Regions from separate parts of the Bradyrhizobium sp. AZCC 1719 genome, predicted to be linked through region 3. Evidence: predicted binding sites of a transcription regulator. Region 3 holds the regulator's gene; each other region holds the start of a gene.
The links. The regulator PhoB, encoded in region 3, activates phosphate uptake and scavenging genes when phosphate is short. The targets are predictions, from matches to a motif close to TGTCATNNANCTGTCAT.

Region 1 (4,494 bases), 4.2 Mb from region 3:
CCCGGAAGAGTTAGCTCGTTGAGCAGTCATCTTTATCGCATTTCGGAGCCACGAGCCGCGGTGCTCCTGCAGCAATATGCTGCGGCAACGGCTGCGAAGCGCCGCCGCTCCTGGCTCCTTGCAATTGCGGTCGCGCTCTGTGCGGCGCTTGCCGCCTGGGGTGGCGAGGTCAATCTGCACAAATTCGCGGAAGGGCTGCCAAGGTTTTGGAGCTACCTTTACGATATTCTGCCGAAGCTGCGGCCCGCCAATCTCACCACTGACCTCGCAGAGTGGTTCTGGAACTGGGACGGCTGGCTCGCGCTATTGGGCGAGACGCTTCTGGTCGCCTATGTCGGCACGTTCCTCGGTGCGGGAATCGGATTTTGTCTTTGCTTTTTCGCTAGCGCCAACCTCGTCAAGAGCGTGGTCGCACGGACGCTGGTGCGGCGCTCGCTTGAATTTTGTCGAACCGTTCCCGACATCGTGTTTGCGCTGCTGTTTGTGTATGCGCTGGGCCTCGGCCCGGTGCCAGGCGTCCTGGCGATTGCGATCCATACCGTCGGCGCACTAGGCAAGCAGTTTGCCGAGGTCGTCGAGAATATCGACATGAACCCGATCGACGGCGTCAAGGCGGGAGGCGCGAACTGGTTTGAACAGGTTCGCTTCGCGGTCCTGCCGCAGGTGTTGTCGAATTTCGTGAGCTATACGCTGTTGCGCTTCGAGATCAACGTGCGCGGGGCCTCTGTCATGGGGTTTGTCGGCGCCGGCGGTATTGGCAAGGAGTTGCTGAGCTCGATTCGACAATTCTACTATTCCGATGTCAGCGCGATCCTGTTGATGATCATTGTAACCGTTTTTGCAATCGATCTCTTGACCGAGCGTCTGCGCTTCCGTCTCATTGGCATGGAAGGGCGTGCGTGATGTCGAACCTTTCGAGCCTCACCGAGACCGATCGGACCCGCCTTGTCCAGACCTATCCGGAGATCTTCAGGCCATCGCTTCTGAAACGAATGCAGACCCTGTCAGTGGTTGCTGCGCTCGTCGGGCTGTTTATCTTCGGCATGATATGGCTCGGCTTCTCGTTCGAAAAGCTGGCGACCGGGATCGGCCGCCTTGGTGTGATCGTCGGCCTGATGTTTCCGCCGAACCCCGGTAGCCTGCTTCACCTCTATCTGAAGGGCCTGGCGGAAACGCTTGCCATCGCCTTTCTGGGAACCCTCCTGGCGGCGATTGTTGCCTATCCCGTGGCATTCGTTGCGGCCCGGAATGTCGTCGGCCAACGCATCATTCATTTTCTTTCACGTCGTGCGCTCGACACGATCCGCGGAGTCGACACGCTGATCTGGGCGCTCATCTTCATCAACGTGGTGGGGCTCGGTCCCTTTGCCGGGATCCTGGCGATCGCCATGTCTGATCTCGGAACCTTCGGCAAACTGTTCTCCGAGGCGATCGAAACGGCTGACACCAAACCCGTCGACGGTATAACCGCGGCCGGCGGGTCGAGCCTTCATAAAATACGATTTGGCATCGTCCCTCAGGTGCTTCCGGTGATCCTGAGCCAGGTGCTTTATTACTTCGAGTCAAATACGCGTTCCGCGACGGTGATCGGCATCGTTGGGGCAGGCGGGATTGGTCTTTATCTTTCCAACGAGATCAGCCAGCAGAACTGGGATCGCGTTGCTTTTCTGATCATCATGATCCTGATCACTGTGGCGATCATTGACGCCATTTCATCGCGTCTCCGCTTCGCGATCATCGGGCGACGCGCCGTCGGGTAACTCGTTAGCTGCTCTCTACCAGAAACTCGACACGCTCCGCGGCGAAGCGCGCGCGTTTGGTTACCAGCGGTTTGCCGTCGGTATCGACATCGGTACTGTCGACCACGAGAACGGGGCGCCCGAGCGCGAGATCGAGCCTTGCCGCGTCGGGGGCGTCCACAATCCCGGCGGTGACGCGGGTTGAGGCGCGGCGGTAATCGCGAACGCCGTAATGCGCCAGCAGTTTGGTCATTGAGCGTGCGTTGGCGAAGACCGCTCCGGCGCCCGGGAAGCGATCGGCGGAAAGCCAATTGGTGCTGACGCAGATCGGCGTGCGGTCAGCGAGCCGCACCGATTCGATCCGGATCAGGGGCGCACCGGTCTTCAGTCCAAGCTCACGGGCCAGTTCGCGCGTCGCGGGCTCTTCGGAGGCATCTATCAATTGGCCGCGCGGCTCGCGGCCGCCGGCGCCGACGATTTCGGAAAATCGCGTCCGCGAGCGCAAGGGATAGGCGAGGCGTTGCGCCTCGACATAGGTGCCGCTGCCGCGTTCGGCGCGCACCAGGCCGCGTTCGGCAAGCGCAGCCAGGGCACGCCGCACGGTGTGGCGGTTGACCCGATAGGTATCGGCGATCTCGATCTCGCCCGGCAGCTTTTCGCCCGCAGCAAAGCGGCCGTCGGCAATGCCGCGCTCAATACCGTCGGCAACCTGCCGCCACAAGGCGACGCCGGAACTCTCCTGCAGGCTCATGGCGTGGTGATACCAGAAATTATCCGTTTGTCACGAAACAGTCATGGCGTTCCGCTATCAAGTTGTCTATTATCATAGACAACTTGATTCAGGCAAGGTTGCTCATGGGATTGACCGGGCGGAACAGCAGAGAAGCGCAGCGCAAGGACGCGATGGCGGTGCTGGCGCATTCCGAGGCTGGCGACATTGCGGGCCATCTTGCGGCGATCGCGGTACCCGCGCACGAAAACCTGCGCGAGCCTGAGAATGGCCTCGTGATGGTGCGCGGCCGCATCGGCGGCGACGGTGCGCCGTTCAATCTCGGCGAGGCCACGGTGTCGCGCGCGGCGGTGCGTCTTGCGACCGGCGAGATCGGCTTCGGCTACGTGCTCGGCCGCGACAGGCAGAAGGCGCAGATGATCGCGCTATGCGATGCCATGGTGCAGTCGACGGAGCTTTCGGGTGAGGTCGAGACCAAGGTGATCGGGCCTTTGCGCGCCGCCATGATCGCCGATCGCAGCCGCAAGGCGGCAGAGGCTGCGGCGACGCGGGTCGAGTTCTACACCATGGTGCGCGGCGAGGGGTGATGCGATGACGACGGTTGCAGAATTGCCTGCAGGCTTTGCCGACAAGGTATTGTCGGCGCAGTCGACCTTCCGCTCCGTGATGGATGCGATGGCGCGTCCCGGCAGCGTGCAACGGGTCACGGCGGCTGTCGGCGCGCCGGCCGGGACGATGCGCGGCGCGGCGGCGATCGCGCTGACGTTGTTCGATCACGATACGCCGATCTGGCTCGATGCCGCGATGTCGGCCACGCCTGATGTGGCGAAGTGGCTCAAGTTCCATACCAGCGCGCCGGTGGTCGCGGATTCATCGATCGCCAGCTTCGCCCTGGTCGGCGACGCCAAGAACCTGCCGGCGCTCGATCGCTTCGCGTTCGGCAGCAACGAATATCCTGACAGGTCGACGACGCTGATCTTGCAGGCCGAGAGCCTGACGCAGGGACCCACCTTCGAGATGAGGGGGCCGGGCATCGACGGTACAGCGCTGCTGCAGGCGATGCTCCAGCCGCGCGACCTCTTTCAGCGGCTCACCATCAACGAAGCCCTGTTCCCGCGCGGCATCGATGTCGTGCTGGTCCATGACGACTTGATTGTCGCGATCCCCCGAACCACGCGGCTGGTCGCAAGCGGAGCGTAGCCCATGTATGTAGCCGTCAAAGGAGGCGAACGCGCCATTGAGAACGCCCATCGCCTGCTGGCGCACGAGCGGCGTGGCGACCGTGATGTGCCCGAACTCTCGCTGGAGCAAATTGCCGAGCAGCTCTCGCTCGGCGTCGACCGCGTCATGACCGAAGGCTCGCTCTACGACCGCGAGCTGGCGGCACTCGCCATCAAGCAGGCGCGCGGCGACCTGATCGAGGCGATCTTCCTGGTCCGTGCCTTCCGCGCCACGCTGCCTCGTTTTGGCGCGACCGAGCCGGTCAACACCGGCGAGATGCAGGTCCGCCGGCGTGTCTCCTCGACGTTCAAGGATATTCCGGGTGGCCAGATCCTGGGGCCGACTTTCGATTACACCCATCGCTTGCTGGACCCGCAGCTTGCGGACGGCTTTGTGCCGGAGCAGCCGGCGACGTCGGAAGCAACGCAGGCGGCAACGCCACGCGTCACCGACATTCTCGGTCGCGATGGCTTGATCGAACCTTCGCCGGCAGCGGATGCCGACGCGCCGGTCGGCGATCTCACGCGCGAGCCGCTGAGTTTTCCGGCCGACCGCGATCTGCGGCTGCAAAATCTTGCGCGTGCCGACGAGGGATTCCTGCTGGCGCTCGGCTATTCCTCACAGCGCGGCTATGGCCGCAATCATCCCTTTGCCGGCGAAATCCGCTTCGGCGAGGTGGAGGTGGAGTTCTTCGCCGAGGATGCGGGCTTTGCCGTCCCGCTCGGCTCAATTGAGCTGACCGAGTGCCAGATGGTCAACCAGTTCAAGGGATCGGCGACGGAAGCGCCGTGCTTTACGCGCGGC
Region 2 (4,494 bases), 3.7 Mb from region 3:
CGTGGATCGTATTGTTCGTCGCCGGGCTCATGGAAATAGGCTGGGCGATCGGCCTCAAATATACCGAGGGTTTCACGCGACTTGTTCCATCCGTCCTGACGCTCGCCTGCATGGCAGGCAGCATCGTCCTGCTCGGCCTTGCCTTGAAAGCGCTGCCGATCGGAACCGCCTATGCCATATGGACCGGCATCGGTGCGGTCGGAACGGCAATCCTTGGTATCGCCCTGTTCGGCGAACCTGCGACCGCGGCTCGCCTCGCCTGCATCGGACTGATCGTGGCCGGCATTGTCGGGCTCAAGCTGGTCACCTGATCAGCGCAGCAACAGCACCGCCCAATAGGTCAGCGCCGCGACGAACCCTGAAGCCGGAATGGTGATTACCCAGGCGTAGACGATCGAGCTCGCCACGTTCCAGCGCACCGCAGAGACCCGCCGCGCCGCGCCGACGCCGACAATGGAGCCGGTAATGGTGTGGGTCGTGGATACGGGAACCCCGAGATAGGTCGCCATGAACAGGGTCGCAGCTCCACCGGTTTCGGCGCAAAAGCCCTGCATCGGCGTCAATTTCGTGATCCGCAATCCCATGGTGCGGACGATCCGCCAGCCTCCCATCAATGTGCCGAGCCCCATCGCCGCCTGGCAGGAAATCACGACCCAGAAGGGAATCGCGAAATCTGCCCCGAGGTGGCCCTGCGAATACAAAAGCACCGCGATGATGCCCATGGTCTTTTGCGCGTCGTTGCCGCCATGGCCGAGCGAATAGAGCGAGGCCGAGACGAATTGCAGGATGCGGAACGCGCGATCGACCGCAAACGGCGTCGAGCGCACCGACAGCCAGGACACGATCGCGACCAGCACCAGCGCCAGCAGGAATCCGACCAGCGGCGACAACACGATCGCCAGGAGCGTCTTGGACAGCCCGCTCCAGACCGCGGCCGAAATCCCGGCCTTCGCCACGCCGGCGCCGACCAGTCCGCCGATCAACGCGTGCGAACTCGACGATGGAATGCCGAGCCCCCAGGTGATCAGGTTCCAGACAATCGCGCCGACCAGCGCAGCGAAGATGACGGTCGCGTCCACGACATCGGGCTCGATGATCCCCTTGCCGATGGTATTGGCAACGTGCAGGCCAAAGACCAGGAAGGCAATGAAATTGAAGAACGCCGCCCAAGCCACCGCATAATGCGGCCGCAGCACGCGGGTCGATACGATCGTGGCGATCGAGTTGGCGGCGTCGTGCAGACCGTTGAGGAAATCGAACAACAGCGCGACGCCAATCAAGAAGACCAGAATTGGAAAAGCCAGGGTGGCGTCCACTGAATTGGCCCTGCCCTATACCTGTTCGATCACGATCGAGTTGATCTCGTTGGCGACGTCGTCGAAGCGATCGGACACCTTTTCGAGATGCTTGTAGATCTCGGCGCCGACGACGAAATCCATCGAATTGCCGTTGCGATGCTTGAGAAACAGCTCCTTCAACCCGATGTCGTGGAGATCGTCGATACGACCCTCCAGCTTTCCGATTTCCTCGGTAATGGCGGTCAGCATCGCGACGTTACTCCCGATCGACTTCATCAGGGGAAGCGCGCGGCTGACCAGATTGGCGCACTCGACCAACAGCGTGGCTATTTCGCGCATCGGAGGCTCGAACGTTCGGACCTCGAACAGCACCACCGCCTTCGCGGTCTGCTGCATCTGGTCGATCGCGTCGTCCATCGACGTGATCAGATTCTTGATGTCGCCGCGGTCGAACGGGGTAATGAAGGTGCGGCGGACCGCGGTCAGGACCTCGCGGGTGATGCCGTCGGCGTCGTGTTCGAACTGATTGACTCGCTGGCAGAATACCGGCGTCTCCTCGCCGCCGCGCATCATGTCCTGCAACGCCAGCGCGCCCTGCACGACCGTCTGGGCGTGGCGGGCAAATAAGTCAAAAAACCGCTCCTCCTTGGGCAAAAAGGCACGAAACCAGCGCAGCATGGGCATTTTTCCGTCGTACAGAAACAGCCGCGGAGCGGGCTGTCACAAAACTGTCATAGACCATTCGAGGGAAAAGCGCGCGACGTCGGGCCCCGGGAACCGGATCATCCACCGCTTTGTGGCACCGAAAACTGCGCCAAAACCCGCCGTTTTTACAGGGATCGGCGGAAATAACGCGCGATCTCGCCGATGATGCCCCGGCGGAACGTCAACACGCAGGCCACGAAGATGACGCCCTGGATCACCGTCACCCATTGGCCGAAGCCGGCCAGATATTGCTGCATGGCGATGATAACGAAGGCCCCGACGACCGGACCAAACACCGTGCCGAGGCCGCCGACCAGCGTCATCAGCACGATTTCACCCGACATCGTCCAGTGCACGTCGGTGAGCGAAGCGTTCTGCGCCACGAACACCTTCAGCGAGCCGGCAAAGCCCGCAATCGTTCCAGAGAGGATGAAAGCGACCAGCTTGTACTGGTCAGTCTTGTAGCCCAGCGAGATCGCGCGCTGCTCGTTCTCCCGGATCGACTTCAGCACCTCTCCGAATGGCGAGTTGATGGTGCGGTAGATCAGGAGGAAGCCGCCGAGGAACCCGGCGAGCACCACGTAGTAAAGCACCGTCGGCCTGGAGAGATCGAATATTCCAAACAGGTAGCCCTGCGGAATGCCCTGGATGCCGTCCTCGCCATGCGTGAACGGCGCCTGCAGATAGATAAAATACAGGAGCTGCGAGAGCGCCAGCGTGATCATCGAAAAGTAGATGCCCTGGCGGCGGATCGAGATGAAGCCGGTGACGACTGAAAGCGCGGCGGCGCCGGCGACGCCGACCAGAATTCCGACTTCCGGCGTTACACCCCAGACCTTGAGCGCATGCGCCGAGCAGTAGCCCGCGGTCCCCAGGAACATGGCGTGGCCGAACGACAGCAGGCCGCCATAGCCGATCAGGAGGTTGAAAGCGCAAGCAAGCAGCGCGAAGCACAGCGCCTGCATCACGAAGAACGGATAGATGCCCGTCATGGGTACGAGCCCCAGCAGCACCGCCATCCCGGCGAACACAATCATTTCGTCGCGCATCGCTTGCGGCGTTACCGGCAGTGTGTCGTCAGTCAATGCGCTCATGTCAGGCAGCCCGTCCAGTCAGTCCCGTTGGCTTCACCAGCAACACCAGCACCATCAGGACGAACACCACGGTGTTGGAAGCTTCGGGATAAAAATACTTGGTCAGTCCCTCGATCACGCCGAGCGCAAATCCGGTGATGATCGATCCCATGATCGATCCCATGCCGCCGATCACCACCACCGCGAACACGACGATGATCAGGTCCGCGCCCATCAACGGCCGCACCTGGTTGATCGGCGCGGACAATACGCCGGCCAGCGCCGCCAAGCCGACGCCGAGGCCGTAGGTCAGCGTGATCATCCTGGGCACGTTGATGCCGAATGCGCGCACCAGGGTCGGGTTTTCAGTCGCCGCGCGCAGATTGGCGCCGAGCCGGGTCTTCTCGATCAGGAACCAGGTGGCAAGGCACACCACGAGCGAGAACACGACGACCCAGCCGCGGTAGATCGGCAGGAACATGAATCCGAGGTTCATGCCGCCCTGTAATCCGCGGAACCCGCCGACCTCCGGATAATCAGGAATCGCGTACGGCAGGCCGGACGAGCCGAAGTAGTTCTGGAACACTCCCTGCACGATCAGCGCGATGCCGAACGTCAACAACAGCCCGTAGAGGTGGTCGAGACCGGCCAGCCATTGCAGCATGGTCCGTTCGAGGATCATGCCGAAGATGCCGACGACAATCGGCGCGATGATCAGAGCCCACCAGTATCCAATCCCCGTGAGATGCAGCAGAAAATATGCGCAGAACGCGCCCATCATGTAGAGCGCACCATGGGCGAAATTGATGATGTTGAGCATGCCGAAGATCACGGCGAGCCCGAGACTGAGCAGCGCGTAGAACGATCCGTTGATCAATCCCACCAAAAGCTGGGCGTAGAGAGCTTGCATCGGTTTCGCACTCAATCTCGTTATGATGCGGGTTAGCTTGGGCCGCGAGAGAAGGCCCGCCGGCATGACGCCGACGGGCCATGGTTGTTACTTCTTTACCAGCGGACAGGCGCTTTCCGAAAGCGGCCGGAAGGCCTGCTCGCCCGGCGTGGTGCCGATCAGCTTGTAATAGTCCCACGGTCCCTTGGATTCGGAAGGCTTCTTGACCTCGAACAGGTAGGCCGGATGAAGCTTGCGCCCGTCGGCACGGATCGTGCCCTTGCCAAACAGCGGATCATCGGTGGGCGTTTCCTTCATTTTCGCCACCACCTTGACGCCATCGTGCGGATTGCCGCCCATTGCATCGATCGTCTTGAAATAGTGGATCAGGCCCGAATACACGCCGGCCTGCACCATCGACGGCATCGCCTTGTTCTTCATGCGCTCGGAGAAACGCTTCGAAAACGCGCGGGTGCCGTCGTTCAGATCCCAGTAGAAGGTTTCCGTGAAGTTCAGGCCCTGCGCCACC
Region 3 (4,494 bases):
CAACGTTCATTATGGAGAGAAGCAGGCGCTCTTCGACGTTACGGTGAACATTCCGGAGAAATCCGTCACTTCGTTCATTGGCCCGTCGGGCTGCGGCAAATCGACGTTCTTGCGCTGCCTCAATCGAATGAACGATACTATCCTGACATGCCGCGTTACCGGCGACATCGAGATCGACAATACGAACATTTACGAGCGCGGGCTCGACGTGGTCCAGCTTCGTGCTCGCGTGGGCATGGTGTTCCAGAAACCCAACCCGTTTCCTAAATCAATCTACGATAATATTGCTTATGGACCTCGCATTCACGGGCTGGCGCGCAGTAAGAGCGACCTCGATCACATCGTTGAAACCAGTCTGAAGAGGGCGGGGCTTTTTGAGGAAGTGAAGGATCGGCTCCATGAAGCTGGCACCGGACTGTCGGGCGGCCAACAGCAGCGGTTGTGCATCGCTCGGGCCATTGCTGTCGGTCCGGAAGTCATTCTCATGGATGAGCCTTGCTCCGCGCTTGATCCGATCGCGACCGCTCGCATCGAGGAACTGATCGACGACCTGAAGGAAAACTTCACGATCATCATCGTCACTCACTCGATGCAGCAGGCCGCGCGCGTCTCGCAACGCACGGCGTTCTTTCATCTCGGCGTTCTGGTGGAAGAGGGTGTAACGCAGACGATCTTTACCAATCCGCGCGACAAGCGCACCCAGGACTACATCACGGGCCGGTTCGGCTAAGGAGAACAAGGATGGCGTCTGAACACACGGCCAAGGCATTCGACAGCGACCTCCAGGAATTGACTCGTCTGGTCGCCGAGATGGGCGGCCTGGCCGAGCGCATGATCACCGAATCCGTCGACGCGCTGGTCCGCCGCGACGTCGCGCTCGGCAAACGCGTCGTCGCCAACGACCTCGAGGTCGATCGTCTACAGCATCTGATCGAGGAGCGCGCGGTGCTGACCATCGCCCGCCGCCAGCCAATGGCGATCGATCTGCGCGAGATCGTCGGCGCGATGCGGGTTGCCACCGATCTGGAGCGGATCGGCGACCTCGCCAAGAACATGGGCAAGCGGGTCGCGGCGCTGGAGAACGATTTCCAGCCGCTGAAACTGATGCGCGGCCTCGAGCACATGACCGATCTGGTGCAGTCGCAGGTCAAGTCGGTGCTGGACGCCTATGCCGCGCACGATCTGCCGGCGGCGATGGCGGTGTGGAAGGGCGACGAGGAAGTCGACGCCATCTGCACCTCGCTGTTCCGCGAGCTCCTCACCTACATGATGGAGGATCCGCGCAACATCTCGTTCTGTATTCATTTGATGTTCTGCGCCAAGAATATCGAGCGGATCGGCGACCACGCCACCAACATCGCCGAAACCGTGTTCTACATGATCGAGGGACAGCAGATGCTCGACAAGCGCCCGAAGGGCGACATGACGACGTTTGCCACCACGGTGCCGAATACCTGACAAAGCGTTTTCAGGCGAAGTGGAGACCGGTTCGCGTGAAGATAACGCGTCAAACAGAAGAGGCTGATGCAAGATGAGCGCGCGCATAATGGTGGTCGAGGACGAGGAAGCGCTGACCACGTTGTTGCGCTACAACCTCGACGCCGAAGGTTATGATGTCGAAACCGTCGCCCGCGGCGACGATGCGGATACGCGGCTGAAGGAGCGCGTGCCCGATCTCGTCGTGCTCGACTGGATGCTGCCGGGGCTCTCCGGCATCGAGCTGTGCCGCCGCTTGAGGGCGCGCCCTGAAACCAAGCAATTGCCGATCATCATGCTGACCGCGCGCGGCGAGGAGAGCGAGCGGGTGCGCGGGCTTGCGACCGGCGCCGACGATTACATCGTCAAGCCGTTCTCGGTGCCGGAACTTTTGGCGCGGGTGAAGGGCCTGCTGCGCCGTGCGAGCCCCGAGCGGCTCGCCACCGTGCTGACCTATGGCGACATCGAACTCGACCGCGAAAAGCGCCGCGTCGCGCGCTCGGGCCGCCAGATCGATCTCGGTCCGACCGAGTATCGCCTGCTGGAATTTTTCCTCGAGCATCCCGGCCGCGTCTTCAGCCGCGAGCAGTTGCTCGACAGTGTCTGGGGCCGCGACATCTATATCGACGAGCGCACCGTCGACGTCCACATCGGCCGCCTGCGCAAACTGCTCAACCCCGGCCGCGAGCAGGATCCGATCCGCACCGTCCGCGGCGCCGGTTACGCGCTGGATGATCGGTTTGCGAAAGTGGAGCCGTAAGGTTTCGCTGTTATCTCGGCGCATTCGGCTGTCGTCCCCGCGAACGCGGGGACCCATAACCACCGATGCTGATTGTTGAGAAACGCTGGAGCTCCAGCGAAGCATAACCACGCACACCCGTGGTTATGGGTCCCTGCGTTCGCATGCGTTCGCAGGGACGACATCTGTGAGCGCGCCCCTTACCTCGTTTGCTTCGGCTGCTGCCTCCGCCGATCGGCGGCGGGCTGGTAGGCGATGCGCGAGTGGTGGGCGCAATAGGGCAGGCCGGTGAGCGCCTTGCCGCCGCAGAAGAAGAATTCCGGGCTCGAGGGATCGCCGACCGGCCAGTGGCAGGTGGCCTCGTTCAGTTCGAGCAGCGACAGCCGCTGGCTCATCGGCACGACGTTGTCGAAGGCGATCGGATCCGGCTCCATCTCGACTTCGAAGGCGTGTGCCAGCGCGGTGTTGCCGCGCGAGACCGGGCGCGACACCCGCATCATCGGCTGGGCGGGGCGTGCCTTGCGCTGCCGCGGGGCGGCCGAGGAGGGGCTCTTGGCACGGCCGGAAAGGCCCAGCCGGTGCACTTTGCCGATCACGGCGTTTCGCGTCACATTTCCGAGTTCCGCGGCGATCTGGCTCGCCGACAATCCGGCTTCCCAGAGCTTCTTAAGCTGTTCGACGCGATCGTCGGACCAGGTCAAAACGGTCATCGTAATCTTCCCTTCGCATCGCGCCGGCCAATCGGGGGCAGCGCCGGCGAGTCAATCGTCTCAAAAATCCCTGCGGTCAGAATCCCTTAGCCCTCGCCGGACGCGCTAACCGCGCCGAACGTTTACGCCTGCACAAAAAGGACTCTAAGGGATCAGAACTGCCGCACGAGATGTCGTACCCGACAGCCCAAACGCTACAATATGGCGTGACTCGGGCGCAAGAGTCCGGGCCCGAACGTCCACATGTTCTGACAATCTAGGCATTTCACTGCGTGTTTTCCACCACACCGCAATCTTACGGATTTCAGCATCTTGCACTGCAGGAAAGGCCGTTCCGTGCGTGTTGACAGCGCTCCCCACCCACATAGAATGCCTCTCACGTGCCGCCCTTAAGAGGCGGCACGTTTCGTTTTCGCAAGACCGGCTGTTGCCGCGTTCGCGCCAATGCACGCCCGCGGCAGGTCTCAAAGGCAGGTCTCAAACCTCAGTGATTGCCATGACCAATAGCGCCACGTCGCATCTGCTCCCCGTCTTCGCCAGGGTCGATCTCGGCTTCGAACGCGGCGAGGGCTGCTGGCTGACGGCCACCAATGGCGAGCGCTATTTGGACTTCACCTCGGGCGTCGCGGTGAATGCGCTCGGTCACTGCCATCCGCACCTGATCGCGGCGCTGCAGGAACAGTCGACGAAACTCTGGCACATGTCGAACCTGTTCAAGTCGCCGGATGGCGAGAAGCTCGCCGCGCGGCTCTGCGAGCAGAGCTTTGCCGACCTCGTGTTCTTCTGCAATTCCGGTGCGGAGGCGATGGAAGGCGTGATCAAGGTCGTGCGCCGCTATCAATTCTCCAAGGGCCATCCTGAACGCTATCGCCTCGTCACCTTCGAGGGCGCCTTCCACGGCCGCACCCTGGGCACGCTCGCAGCAACCGGCTCCGCCAAATATCTCGAAGGCTTTGGGCCGCCGATGGACGGTTTCGACCAGGTGCCGCATGGCGATCTCGAAGCGGTCAAGAAAGCGATCGGCCCGCAGACCGCGGGCATCCTGATCGAGCCGGTGCAGGGCGAGGGCGGCGTGCGCTCCGCGCCGCAGTCTTTCTTCAAGGCGCTGCGCCAGCTCTGCGACGAGAAGGGCCTGCTGCTCGCGTTCGACGAGGTGCAGACCGGCATGGGCCGCACCGGCGATCTGTTCGCCTATAAGCGCGTCGGCGTGACACCGGATGTGATGTCGCTGGCCAAAGCGTTGGGCGGCGGTTTCCCGATCGGCGCGGTGCTGGCGACGTCGGAAGCAGCAAGCGGCATGACGCCGGGCTCGCACGGCTCGACCTTCGGCGGCAATCCGCTGGCGATCGCAGCGGCGAATGCGGTGCTCGATGTGATGCTGAAGCCCGGCTTCTTCGATCACGTGCAGAAGATGTCGCTGCTGTTGAAACAGAAACTGGCCTCCGTCGTCGACCGCTATCCCGCCGTGCTGTCGGAAGTGCGCGGCGAGGGGCTTCTGGTCGGCGTCAAGGCCGTGGTGCCGTCGGGCGATCTCGTCAACGCGTTGCGCGACGAGAAATTGCTCACGGT

Region 1: phnF (phosphonate metabolism transcriptional regulator PhnF) is a predicted target of PhoB. The motif match lies at 2,519-2,535, and genes of this name have one in related genera.
Region 2: V1292_RS28315 (DUF47 domain-containing protein) is a predicted target of PhoB. The motif match lies at 2,017-2,033, and genes of this name have one in related genera.

Annotation. Positions count from the first base shown of each region.
Region 1 is NZ_JAZHRU010000001.1:6,493,390-6,497,883, reverse strand. Features, by position in the region: gene phnE (phosphonate ABC transporter, permease protein PhnE) at 19-903, shown strand; gene phnE (phosphonate ABC transporter, permease protein PhnE) at 903-1,760, shown strand; gene phnF (phosphonate metabolism transcriptional regulator PhnF) at 1,765-2,490, opposite strand; gene phnG (phosphonate C-P lyase system protein PhnG) at 2,595-3,056, shown strand; gene phnH (phosphonate C-P lyase system protein PhnH) at 3,061-3,669, shown strand; gene V1292_RS30680 (carbon-phosphorus lyase complex subunit PhnI) at 3,673-4,494, shown strand, end outside.
Region 2 is NZ_JAZHRU010000001.1:5,974,641-5,979,134, forward strand. Features, by position in the region: gene sugE (quaternary ammonium compound efflux SMR transporter SugE) at 1-311, shown strand, start outside; gene V1292_RS28310 (inorganic phosphate transporter) at 312-1,316, opposite strand; gene V1292_RS28315 (DUF47 domain-containing protein) at 1,332-1,976, opposite strand; gene V1292_RS28320 (branched-chain amino acid ABC transporter permease) at 2,129-3,097, opposite strand; gene V1292_RS28325 (branched-chain amino acid ABC transporter permease) at 3,099-3,986, opposite strand; gene V1292_RS28330 (ABC transporter substrate-binding protein) at 4,074-4,494, opposite strand, start outside.
Region 3 is NZ_JAZHRU010000001.1:2,244,061-2,248,554, forward strand. Features, by position in the region: gene pstB (phosphate ABC transporter ATP-binding protein PstB) at 1-730, shown strand, start outside; gene phoU (phosphate signaling complex protein PhoU) at 742-1,458, shown strand; gene phoB (phosphate regulon transcriptional regulator PhoB) at 1,532-2,236, shown strand; gene V1292_RS10630 (GcrA family cell cycle regulator) at 2,416-2,925, opposite strand; gene V1292_RS10635 (aspartate aminotransferase family protein) at 3,422-4,494, shown strand, end outside.